One region of the Streptomyces griseoviridis genome, then DNA from elsewhere that is predicted to be linked to it. Evidence: predicted binding sites of a transcription regulator. Region 1 holds the regulator's gene; the other holds the start of a gene.
The links. The regulator HspR, encoded in region 1, represses chaperone genes until heat shock. The targets are predictions, from matches to a motif close to TTGAGNNNNNNNNNCTCAA.
Positions count from the first base shown of each region.

Region 2: the regulator HspR is predicted to act here: its motif matches at 1,846-1,864, upstream of lon (endopeptidase La).

Region 1 covers NZ_CP029078.1:4,814,117-4,820,300, forward strand. Annotated here, with positions in the region: gene dnaK (molecular chaperone DnaK) at 1-1,675, shown strand, start outside; gene grpE (nucleotide exchange factor GrpE) at 1,672-2,322, shown strand; gene dnaJ (molecular chaperone DnaJ) at 2,356-3,546, shown strand; gene DDJ31_RS20655 (heat shock protein transcriptional repressor HspR) at 3,552-4,004, shown strand; gene DDJ31_RS20660 (sugar ABC transporter substrate-binding protein) at 4,332-5,438, shown strand; gene DDJ31_RS20665 (helix-turn-helix transcriptional regulator) at 5,769-6,184, shown strand, end outside.
Region 2 covers NZ_CP029078.1:5,939,655-5,945,838, forward strand. Annotated here, with positions in the region: gene DDJ31_RS25810 (rhomboid-like protein) at 163-1,002, shown strand; gene DDJ31_RS25815 (GNAT family N-acetyltransferase) at 1,059-1,709, opposite strand; gene lon (endopeptidase La) at 1,887-4,316, shown strand; gene DDJ31_RS25825 (lysozyme) at 4,489-5,313, opposite strand; gene DDJ31_RS25830 (MarR family winged helix-turn-helix transcriptional regulator) at 5,688-6,173, shown strand.

The sequences.
Region 1 (6,184 bases):
CGTCACCAACGTCGACCGGACCATCCGCTCCGTGAAGCGCCACATGGGCACGGACTGGAAGATCGAGCTGGACGGCAAGAGCTTCAACCCGCAGCAGATGAGCGCCTTCATCCTGCAGAAGCTCAAGCGCGACGCGGAGGCCTACCTGGGCGAGAAGGTGGCCGACGCGGTCATCACCGTCCCGGCGTACTTCAACGACTCCGAGCGCCAGGCCACCAAGGAGGCCGGCGAGATCGCGGGCCTCAACGTCCTGCGGATCGTCAACGAGCCGACCGCGGCGGCGCTGGCCTACGGCCTCGACAAGGACGAGCAGATCATCCTCGTCTTCGACCTCGGTGGCGGCACCTTCGACGTGTCCCTCCTGGAGATCGGCGACGGCGTCGTCGAGGTGAAGGCCACCAACGGCGACAACCACCTCGGTGGTGACGACTGGGACCAGCGCGTCGTCGACTACCTGGTGCAGCAGTTCAAGTCGGGCCACGGCGTGGACCTCGGCAAGGACAAGATGGCGCTCCAGCGCCTGCGCGAGGCCGCCGAGAAGGCGAAGATCGAGCTGTCCTCGTCCTCCGAGACGTCGATCAACCTGCCCTACATCACCGCCTCCGCCGAGGGCCCCCTGCACCTCGACGAGAAGCTCACCCGCGCCCAGTTCCAGCAGCTGACCGCGGACCTCCTGGAGCGCTGCAAGACGCCGTTCCACAACGTCATCAAGGACGCCGGCATCTCGCTCAGCGAGATCGACCACGTCGTCCTCGTCGGCGGCTCCACCCGCATGCCGGCCGTCGCCGAGCTCGTCAAGGAGCTGACCGGCGGCAAGGAGGCCAACAAGGGTGTGAACCCGGACGAGGTCGTCGCCATCGGCGCCTCGCTCCAGGCCGGTGTCCTCAAGGGCGAGGTCAAGGACGTCCTGCTCCTCGACGTGACCCCGCTGTCCCTCGGCATCGAGACCAAGGGCGGCATCATGACCAAGCTGATCGAGCGCAACACGACGATCCCGACGAAGCGTTCGGAGATCTTCACGACGGCCGAGGACAACCAGCCGTCGGTGCAGATCCAGGTCTACCAGGGCGAGCGCGAGATCGCGGCCTACAACAAGAAGCTCGGTATGTTCGAGCTGACCGGTCTGCCCCCGGCGCCGCGCGGCGTCCCGCAGATCGAGGTGTCGTTCGACATCGACGCCAACGGCATCATGCACGTGACCGCCAAGGACCTGGGCACGGGCAAGGAGCAGAAGATGACCGTCACCGGCGGCTCCTCGCTGCCGAAGGACGAGGTCGACCGGATGCGCCAGGAGGCCGAGCAGTACGCGGAGGAGGACCACCGCCGCCGCGAGGCCGCCGAGACCCGCAACCAGGGCGAGCAGCTCGTCTACCAGACCGAGAAGTTCCTCAAGGACAACGAGGACAAGGTCCCCGGCGAGATCAAGACCGAGGTCGAGGGTGCGATCGCCGAGCTGAAGGAGACGCTCAAGGGCGAGGACACCGCCGAGATCCGCACCGCCACCGAGAAGGTCGCGGCCGTCTCGCAGAAGCTCGGCCAGGCCATGTACGCCGACGCGCAGGCCGCCCAGGCGGCCGGTGCCGAGGGCGGCGCCGAGCAGCCCAAGGCCGACGACGACGTCGTCGACGCGGAGATCGTGGACGACGAGCGTCCCCGTAAGGACGGTGCCGCGTGACCGAGGAGACCCCGGGCTTCGAGGAGAAGCCCGACGTCCCCTCCGGCGCCACCTCTGACGACGCCGAGCCGGCGGCCGCACCCGAGGAGGGTGCGGCCCCGGCCGGGGACGCGAACGACGCACAGCTGGCCGGTCTGACCGCCCAGCTCGACCAGGTGCGCACGGCGCTCGGTGAGCGCACGGCGGACCTCCAGCGGCTTCAGGCCGAGTACCAGAACTACCGACGCCGGGTCGAGCGGGACCGGGTCACGGTCAAGGAGATCGCCGTCGCGAACCTCCTGACCGAGCTGCTGCCCGTCCTCGACGACATCGGCAGGGCCCGGGAGCACGGCGAACTGCTCGGCGGCTTCAAGTCCGTCGCGGAGTCGCTGGAGACCGTCGCGGCCAAGCTCGGGCTCCAGCAGTTCGGCAAGGAGGGCGAGCCCTTCGACCCGACGATCCACGAGGCGCTGATGCACAGCTACGCGCCGGACGTCACCGAGACGACCTGCGTGGCGATCCTCCAGCCCGGGTATCGCATCGGCGAGCGCACCATCCGCCCCGCGCGGGTGGCCGTCGCCGAACCCCAGCCGGGGGCGCAGCCCGCCAAGGCCGAGGAAGGCTCCGAGGCCGGCGACGACAAGGACGACAGCCCTGAGAAGGGCTGACACGGACACCGAGCGGAAGGAGGGGCGTCGAGGATGAGCACCAAGGACTTCATCGAGAAGGACTACTACAAGGTCCTCGGCGTCCCCAAGGACGCCACCGAGGCGGAGATCAAGAAGGCGTACCGGAAGCTCGCCCGCGAGTTCCACCCGGACGCCAACAAGGGAAACGCCAGGGCCGAGGAGCGCTTCAAGGAGATCTCCGAGGCGAACGACGTCCTCGGAGACGCCAAGAAGCGCAAGGAGTACGACGAGGCGCGCGCCCTCTTCGGCAACGGCGGATACCGCGCCGGGCCCGGCGGGGCGAACGGCGGCAGCTACAACTTCGACTTCGGTGACCTCTTCGGAGGCGGACCCCAGCCGGGCGGCCAGGGTTCGGGGGCCGGCGGCTTCGGCGGCGGGCTCGGTGACGTCTTCGGGGGCCTGTTCAACCGGGGTGGCGGCGGCGGTCCGCGCACCCAGCCGCGGCGCGGCCAGGACATCGAGTCCGAGGTGACCCTCAGCTTCACCGAGGCGATCGAGGGCGCGACGGTCCCGCTGCGGATGTCCTCCCAGGCCGCGTGCAAGGCCTGTTCGGGCACCGGCGACAAGAACGGCAACCCGCGGGTCTGCCCGACCTGTGTCGGCACCGGCCAGGTGGCGCGCGGTTCGGGCGGCGGCTTCTCGCTCACCGACCCGTGCCCCGACTGCAAGGGCCGCGGCCTGATCGCCGAGGAACCCTGCGAGGTCTGCCACGGCAGCGGCCGGGCCAAGTCGTCGCGCACCATGCAGGTCCGCATCCCCGCCGGGGTGTCGGACGGGCAGCGCATCCGGCTGCGCGGCAAGGGCGCTCCGGGCGAGCGCGGCGGTCCCGGTGGCGATCTGTACGTCACCGTGCACGTCGGCGCGCACCCGGTCTTCGGCCGCAAGGACGACAACCTGACGGTGACGGTCCCGGTGACGTTCGCCGAGGCCGCGCTCGGCGGCGAGGTCAGGGTGCCCACCCTGGGCGGGCCGCCGGTCACCCTGAAGCTGCCGCCCGGCACGCCCAACGGCCGCACCATGCGGGCCCGCGGGAAGGGCGCCTTCCGCAAGGACGGCACCCGGGGCGATCTGCTGGTCACCGTCGAGGTGAGTGTTCCGACCGGCCTGACGGGGAAGGCTCGTGACGCGCTGGAGGCGTATCGCGAGGCGACCGCGGGCGAGGATCCGCGGGCCGATCTGTTCCAGGCCGCGAAGGGAGCTTGATCGAGATGGACGGCCGTCGACGTAATCCGTATGAACTGACGGAGGAGACCCCGGTCTACGTCATCTCGGTGGCGGCCCAGCTCTCCGGACTGCACCCGCAGACCTTGCGCCAGTACGACCGTCTGGGTCTGGTCTCCCCCGACCGCACCCCCGGGCGGGGCCGGCGCTACTCGGCCCGTGACATCGAACTGCTCCGCCAGGTGCAGCAGTTGTCGCAGGACGAGGGCATCAACCTGGCCGGCATCAAGCGGATCATCGAACTGGAGAACCAGGTGATCGCGCTTCAGCAGCGCGTCGCCGAACTCCAGTCGGCGGTGGACGGCGCGGCGACGGCCATGCGGCAGCGCGAGGCCGCGGTGCACGCCTCCTACCGGCGGGACCTGGTCCCGTACCAGGAGGTGCACCAGTCGAGCGCGCTGGTGGTGTGGCGGCCGAAGCGCCAGCAGTCCACGGACTGACGCCGACGCGAGGGAAGGGCCCGGAGGTTCACGCGAACCCCCGGGCCCTTCGTCGTGCGGTGCGGAATCGCGGCGCGCACGGGGTGTGGCTGAATTCGTTCGGTATATCGATCGACTGCTGAAACGATTTCGCGCTGTTGTATGGAGAGTCAGTAAAGGCAGTGCGCAGATGGTTACTTGAGTGCTTCACATCCGCACGGACCGTGGTGTTGCCCACTCGTTAAGTGATTCCGCTTGACGCCCAGGGGCGTATCCGCGTTGTCTTTTCAGTCATCTGGGCCGCACAGCTGCGCCCGCGTCCGGAAGGCACCAGAAGTGATCACCCCCATGCGCCGTACCGCCATAGCCGTGGCCGCGTCCACGCTGACCTTCTCGCTGACCGCCTGCGGAGCGCTGAACGTCTCGGGGGACAGCAGCTCGGCGAGCCCGACCAAGGGCGACGACGTCACCATCGGCCTGCTCCTGCCGGAGAAGGCCAACACCCGGTACGAGAACTTCGACTACCCGATCATCAAGGAGAAGGTCGCCTCCCTCACCGACGACAAGGGCAAGGTCGACTACGCCAACGCCGACCAGGACGCGGACAAGCAGGCGACCCAGATGCAGCGGATGATCGACGACAAGGTCGACATCATCCTGCTCGACGCGGTCGACTCGCACGCCATCGCCGCCCAGGTCACCAAGGCCAAGGAGGCCGGCATCCCGGTCATCGCCTACGACCGGCTCGCCGAGGGCCCCATCGACGCCTACATCTCCTTCGACAACGAACTCGTCGGCGAGGTGCAGGGCCGCACCCTGATGGACGCGCTCGGCCAGGACTCCGACAGCTCCGCCAAGATCGTCATGATGAACGGCTCGCCGACCGACCCGAACGCCAAGCAGTTCAAGGCGGGCGCGATGTCCGAGCTGAACGGCAAGGTGACGATCGCCAGGTCCTACGACACCAAGGACTGGAAGCCGGAGAACGCCGAGGCCAACATGACGGCCGCGATCGACGCGATCGGCAAGGACAACATCGCCGGCGTCTACTCCGCCAACGACGGCATGGCCGGCGGCATCCTCAAGGCCCTCCAGAACGCCGGTGTGACCGACCTGCCGCCCATCACCGGCCAGGACGCGGAGCTGGACGCGGTGCGCCGGATCGTCGCCGGTGAGCAGTACATGAGCGTCTACAAGTCGTACCCGCAGGAGGCCGAGGCCGCCGCGCAGATGGCCGTCGCCAAGGTCCGCGGCCACGACATCCAGTTCGACGCGCTCACCCAGGACACCGTCGACAGCCCCACCGCCAAGGAGATCCCGGCCCAGCTCGTCACCGTGACCGCGCTGACGAAGAAGAACATCAAGTCGACGGTCGTCTCGGACGGCATCTACAAGGTCGCCGACATCTGCGCCGGCAAGTACAAGCCGGCCTGCGCCGCCATCGGCCTCAACTGACCTGCTCGGCAAGGGGGTTCGCGCCGTCGACGGGCGGGCCCGCCGAGGTCGTTACGTCCCGTTCCGGGGGCCGGGATCCAGCCACAGGAGCCGGCCCCCGGCGCCGTTCCCGCCCGCGCACGCGCCGGGGCGCGCGACACCCACCCACGCGCCCGGAAACGGGCGCCGACCCCCATCAGGTTGTTGCAAGTCGGCCGACGGAGGCCCGTACATACCCGTACACACCAGTGGATTGCGCTGCCCGCCCCGGGCCGGCCCGTGTTGCGGAGCCGGGTGTGTCCGCGCATAGTTGCGCTGCGGAAGACGCGGGAACCGGGGGTGAAATGGGCGATGGCCGGGCACGGGACGGAGGAACATCCGCACGGTGCCGACCGACTCTGCGACGCCGGGGACCGCGTGTACTCCCGGGCCGTACGGCGGGGTCGGCTGCCGCGCCGCGACGCCGAGCCGGTGCCGTGCCTGCTCGACCTCGCGCTGCTGCACCCCGACCCCGACGACATGGACTGGCTGGTGCCGACCTCCCCGCAGGAGGTCATGACCCGGCTGCTGCGCGGGGTGCACGACGAGGTCAGCGCCAGCCAGCGCCGGGTGGGTTCGGCGGTGGCCGCCTTCGAGTGGTACGCCGCGCTCGGCCCGACCGAACGCCCGGGGGCCGGTGAGGGCGCCGCCATCCGCGTCCTCGACGGACTCGCGCGCATCCAGGCCGCGATGGACGAGGCGACCGAGGCGTGCACCCGCGAGGTGCT
Region 2 (6,184 bases), 1.1 Mb from region 1:
GCCCGACCAGGCTCCTTGCACAGCTCGTGGACAGCTCGTTGACAACTCGCAGGCGCAGACTCGGTGCCGAAGGCCGCCGTGGCCGGCGGCGCGTGTGACGCCGGTCATGGACAGTGGCCCGCGGCCCCCGAAGGCTGGGCCGGAACGGAAGGAGCGCTCGCCGTGGAACCCGTCGCGGCCGTGCAGGCCGACCCGAAACCCGCGGGCCCGCCGCCGCTCCTGGACGGCATGCCCCGCCAGCGCGTCACCCCCGCGCTCGCGCTCGCCGTGACCCCTGCCACCGGCACGGCCCCGGCCTCGGCCCCGGCAGATCAGGACCCGGGGCGCCGGCTCGCCGTCGCGCGCGGGCTCCCGCGCCCCTGGCGGCTGCTGCCGACCCCGGCCGGGACGCCGTTCACCTTCGGGTACGCGCTCGTCCTCGCCGCCACCTCGCTCTTCGTCGAGCACGCCGACCCGTCCCTGGTGCGCGCCCTGCACGAGGCCACCAGCACCGACGTCGCCCACCTGGTGCGGGCGCCGGTGCCGGTGCTGCTGGGCAGCGCGCTCTGGGTGGTGGGCGGCTTCACCTCGCCGTACGCGTGCGGGTTCCTGCTCGCGCTGACCGCCCTGGAACGGCGGATCGGCGGGGTCAGGGCCCTGGTCGTCTTCCTGCTCGGGCATGTCCTCGCGACCCTGGTCACCGAGGGCTCGGTGGGTGTCGCCGTGCTGTTCGGGCGGCTGCCCGACAGCTCCCTGCACCGGATGGACTACGGCATCAGCTTCGGCGTCGCGGCGAGCGTCGGCGCGCTCTGCGGGCTGCTGCCGCACGTGCTGCGCTGGCCGGTGCTCGCCCTGTACGCCTGGGAGCTGGTGGAGGCCCTGATCGCCTTCGCCGACCCGATGACGGACTGGGGTCATCTGCTGGCCCTGACGATCGGCGTGGCGACCTGGCCCCTGGTCCGCCGCTGGAGCGGGGAGCGGCGCGGGAGCGGAGAGCGGCGCGGGAGGGCAGCCGCCGCCTGAGCGGCACGGTGGCGGCGCCCCACCCGGCGTACGGAGGCCCCTCGCCCCCCGGCTCCCTACACCCCCACGAACTTCGCGCTCGTCAGGGGAGCCGACGTGCGCCAGCCCAGGGCCTTGTACAGGGCCTGGCCCTCCGGGGTGCCCGCGAGGACGCCGGTGCGGGCGCCGTGTTCGGCTGCCGTGCGCTGCAAGGTGCGCACCACCAGGGAGCCGAGGCCCTTGCGGCGGTGCGCGGGGGCCGTCTCGACCCGGTCGAGGACCGCCGTGGGTCCGGTCGGGGTGATCTGGCCGCGCGCCGCGAGGGCGCCGTCCGGGGCTGTGACCAGCGCCTGGGTGACGGTGCCGCGGGTCCAGCCGCGCAGCCGGTAGCCGTCGGGCAGCGCCAAGGGCGCGGTCGCCGCCGGGGCCAGCGGCACGGACATCAGGCAGCCGGGCGCCGGGTCGACCCACCAGCCGGGGCCGAGCCACTTCCCGACCAGCTCGGGTGGCGCGAACACCTTGAGCCAGACCCCGTAGCCGGTCACGCCGTCCGCGACCGTCCGCACGACGGCCTCCTCGACGTCGTCGTTCACGGCGCCGACGACATGGCGGCGGACGTGCTCGGTCTGGCCGACGTCGATGGTCCAGCCCCAGCTCTCGGCGACCGGCTCGGCGGCGCCGCGGGACACGGTCCAGCCGTCCACCCAGGCCCGCACGAGGTCGTCCATGTCATCTCCCTGTAATGATTGACCGTGGTTCGAGAGTGTTACCGCGCGGTGATCGTAGGCGGCCGCTCCTCCCCGGTGGCAGCCCCGATCGCTGACAGCGAACAACGGCACGGGAACATTCGGCGCCGCTCCGGCATTGAGTCGGCATAGCTCAACTTGACTGCCGAAGGGGAGATCATGGCTGCTGAGTCCACGGCGTTCACCTCGCTCACTCTGCCCGTACTGCCGCTCGACGGCGAGGTCGTGCTGCCCGGAATGGTGGTGCCGCTGGACCTGAGCGACGCCGATGTCCGCGCCGCGGTGGAGGCCGCCCAGGCCGCCGCCGGTGCCGAGCCGGGCAAGCCCCGGGTGCTGCTGGTGCCCAGGATCGACGGCGCCTACCCGGGCATCGGTGTGCTCGGCACCGTCGAACAGGTCGGCCGGCTCGCCGACGGCGATCCCGGCGCCCTGATCAGGGGCCGCTCGCGGGTCCGGATCGGCGCGGGCACCACCGGCCCAGGCGCCGCCCTCTGGGTCGAGGGCACCCGCGTCGACGAGACGGTGCCCGAGCCGCTGCCCGGCCACGCGGCCGAACTGGTCACGGAGTACAAGGCCCTCGCCACCGCCTGGCTGCGCAAGCGCGGCGCCTGGCAGGTCGTCGACCGCGTCCAGGCCATCGACGACGTCTCCCAGCTCGCCGACAACTCCGGATACTCGCCGTTCCTGACCACCGACCAGAAGGTCGAGCTGCTGGAGGCCACCGACCCGGTGGCCCGGCTCAAGCTCGCCACCCAGCAGCTGCGCGACCACCTCGCCGAGCAGGACGTCGCCGAGACGATCGCCAAGGATGTCCAGGAGGGCGTCGACAAGCAGCAGCGCGAGTTCCTGCTCCGCCGCCAGCTGGAGGCGGTCCGCAAGGAGCTGCGCGAGCTGAACGGCGACGGCGCCGACACCGGTGAGGAGTCCGACGACTACCGGGCCCGGGTGGAGGCCGCCGACCTGCCCGAGCGGGTCCGCGAGGCCGCCCTCAAGGAGGTCGACAAGCTGGAGCGCTCCTCCGACCAGTCGCCCGAGGGCTCCTGGATCCGCACCTGGCTCGACACCGTCCTCGAACTGCCCTGGAACGAGCGGACGGAGGACTCCTACGACATCCAGGGGGCCCGTTCCGTCCTGGACGCCGAGCACGCGGGCCTCGCGGACGTGAAGGAGCGCATCACCGAGTACCTGGCCGTCCGCAAGCGCCGCGGCGAACGCGGCCTCGGGGTGATCGGGGGCAGGCGCGGCGGCGCGGTCCTGGCCCTCGTGGGGCCGCCCGGGGTCGGAAAGACCTCGCTCGGCGAATCGGTCGCGCACGCCATGGGCCGCAAGTTCGTCCGGGTCGCCCTCGGCGGAGTCCGGGACGAGGCGGAGATCCGCGGCCACCGGCGCACCTACGTCGGCGCGCTGCCCGGCCGGATCGTCCGGGCCGTCAAGGAGGCCGGTTCGATGAACCCGGTCGTCCTGCTCGACGAGATCGACAAGGTCGGCTCCGACTTCCGCGGCGACCCCGCCGCAGCCCTGCTCGAAGTCCTCGACCCGGCCCAGAACCACACCTTCCGCGACCACTACCTGGAGGTCGAACTCGACCTGTCCGACGTGGTGTTCCTCGCCACCGCCAACGTCCTCGAAGCCATCCCCGAGGCGCTCCTCGACCGGATGGAACTGGTCCGCCTCGACGGCTACACCGAGGACGAGAAGGTCGTCATCGCCCGCGACCACCTGCTCCCGCGCCAGCTGGAGCGGGCCGGTCTCGCCGCCGACGAGGTGACCCTCCAGGAGAGCGCGCTGCGCAAGCTGGCGGGCGAGTACACCCGCGAGGCGGGCGTGCGCACCCTGGAGCGGTCGATCGCCCGGCTGCTGCGCAAGATCGCCGCCCAGCACGAACTGGGCGAGCGGGAGCTGCCGTTCACCGTCACCGACGGTGAGCTGCGCGGTCTGATCGGCCGGCCGCACCATGTGCCGGAGTCCGCGCAGGACCCGGCCGAGCGCCGCACCGCGGTGCCCGGCGTGGCCACCGGCCTCGCGGTGACCGGGGCGGGCGGCGACGTGCTCTACGTCGAGGCGTCCCTCGCCGACCCGGAGACCGGCGCGGCGGGCCTGACCCTGACGGGCCAGCTGGGCGACGTGATGAAGGAGTCGGCGCGGATCGCGCTGAGCTTCCTGCGCTCGCGCGGCGCCGAACTGGAGCTGCCGGTCGGCGACCTGAAGGACCGGGGCGTGCACATCCACTTCCCGGCGGGCGCGGTCCCCAAGGACGGCCCGAGCGCCGGCGTCACCATGACGACGGCCCTGGCGTCGCTGCTCTCCGGACGCCTGGTGCGCACGGACGTGGCGATGACCGGCGAGGTCTCGCTGACCGGGCGGGTGCTGCCGATCGGCGGCGTCAAGCAGAAGCTGCTGGCCGCCCAGCGCGCGGGCGTCACCACGGTGATCATCCCCAAGCGCAACGAGGCCGATCTGGACGACGTCCCGGCGGAGGTGCTGGAGAAGCTGGACGTGCACACCGTCACGGACGTCCGCCAGGTCCTCGAGCTGGCGCTCGCACCGGCGGTGAGCGGCGCGGCGTCGGAGGTTCCGGCGGCGGCGTGACGGACGCCGTCGGAGCGGTGAGGCCCGGGTCCCGAGCGGGGTCCGGGCCTTTCCCGCGCCCGCGCGGAGGCTGCGGCGAGACGGATGGACGCCCGGGTGGGGAGACGCTTCCCGCGCCCGCGCGGAGGTTTCGCGGTCCGGGCGGCGCCGGGTGCGCCGCCCGCGCGGGCGCTCAGCCGTTGGCGAGGGCGACGACCCGGTCGAGGGCGCCGTTGAACTTGTCGTGGTCGCCGACGGTCGGCCCTGACGACGTGTACTGCCACATCGTGTAGTACGGCCAGCCGGCCGGGAGCGTGCCCGGGTCGGAGGCGTAGCGGGCGACCCACAGCGGGTTGGCGGTGGCGAAGCCCGCGTAGTCGCCCGTGCACTGGCTCCACCAGCTGGCGGCCGTGTAGATCACCGCGTCCCGCCCGGTGCGCGACCGGTAGGTGTTCAGGAAGTCGGCGATCCAACTGACCATCGCGCTCGCCGACTTGCCGTAGCAGGCGTCGCCGTAAGGGTTCCACTCGATGTCGAGGACGCCCGGCAGCGTCTTGCCGTCCTTGGACCAGCCGCCGCCGTTCGCGACGAAGTAGTTGGCCTGGGTGGCGCCGGACGTGGTGTCCGGGGTCGCGAAGTGGTAGGCGCCGCGGATCATGCCGACGTCGTAGGAGCCGTTGTACTGCTGGGCGAAGTACGGGTTGGTGTAGTAGGTGCCCTCCGTCGCCTTGGTGTAGGCCCAGCGCACCCCGCTGCTCCACAGCGTGGACCAGGCGACGTTGCCCTGGTAGCCGGAGACGTCGACGCCCTCGGTCTGGGTGGCGTCGCCGGTGGTGGGGCTGCCCGCGCTGCCGTCATGGGCGAGGACGCCCATGCCCAGGTAGGCGGAGCCGCGGGCGGGCGTGGCCGCGGCCGAGGCCGGGACCGCGCAGGTCAGACAGAGGGCGGCGAGCAGGAGCGCGCCGACGAGGGAGCGGGCGGTCCTGCGGCGGGGCGGACCGGGTCTGCGCAGGGGCATGGCATGCCTTTCGAAAGGCCGGTGGTGCACGGTGGGGGGAGGAGCTGCGGGGAGCGGGGGCGCGGGTGCTCGGGTATGCAGATACGCGGGCGTGCCGATATGGGGGCGTGCGGGTGCGCGGATATGCGGGTGCGCGGATATGCGGATACTCGGGTACACGGCTCCGTGCGCTGGTGGCGTGCGCATGCCAGTGGGTGCCTGTCGTCGACGCTACGCACGTAGACCGGCCACTGGGAAGAGGGCCCGGACGACGCCGTTGGTCTACGCCTGCGAAATACTTGCCGAGCTGCGGCGATGACGGCGCCCGGCGGAAACTTTCAGGACCGGGAAACCGGACCGGGTGACCGGCCGGGACAACCTAGGCAGGGGCTGACGTGCACGGAAGCGGAAACGGCGACGCACACCGGGGCGAAGCGGTGGTGGCCGGCGCCGACCAGGAGTACCTGTCCCTCGAACGCGAGCTGACCGTCCTGCTGCGGCGCGCCCGCGCCAACCAGGGCGAGATGGCCCGCGAGGTCCACCCCGACCTGGAGCCCGCCGCCTACGGCCTGCTGGTCCGCCTCGACGAGTACGGCCGCCAGCGCGCCACCGAGCTGGCCGGTTACATCGGCGTCGGCAAGGCCACCATGTCCCGCCAGCTGCGCGCCCTCGAGGACCTGGGCCTGGTCGCCCGCGAACCCGATCCGGCGGACGGCCGCGCCTGGCTCGTCCACCTCACCGACGAGGGCCGCAGCCGGGTCGGCCGGGTCCGCGAGGCCCGCCGCGCCCGCTACGTCAGCCAGCTCAACCACTGGGACCGCCGCGAGGTCGCCGAACTCGCCCGGCTGCTCGCCCAGTTGAACGGCGTCATGGAACGCTGACCGACGGACGG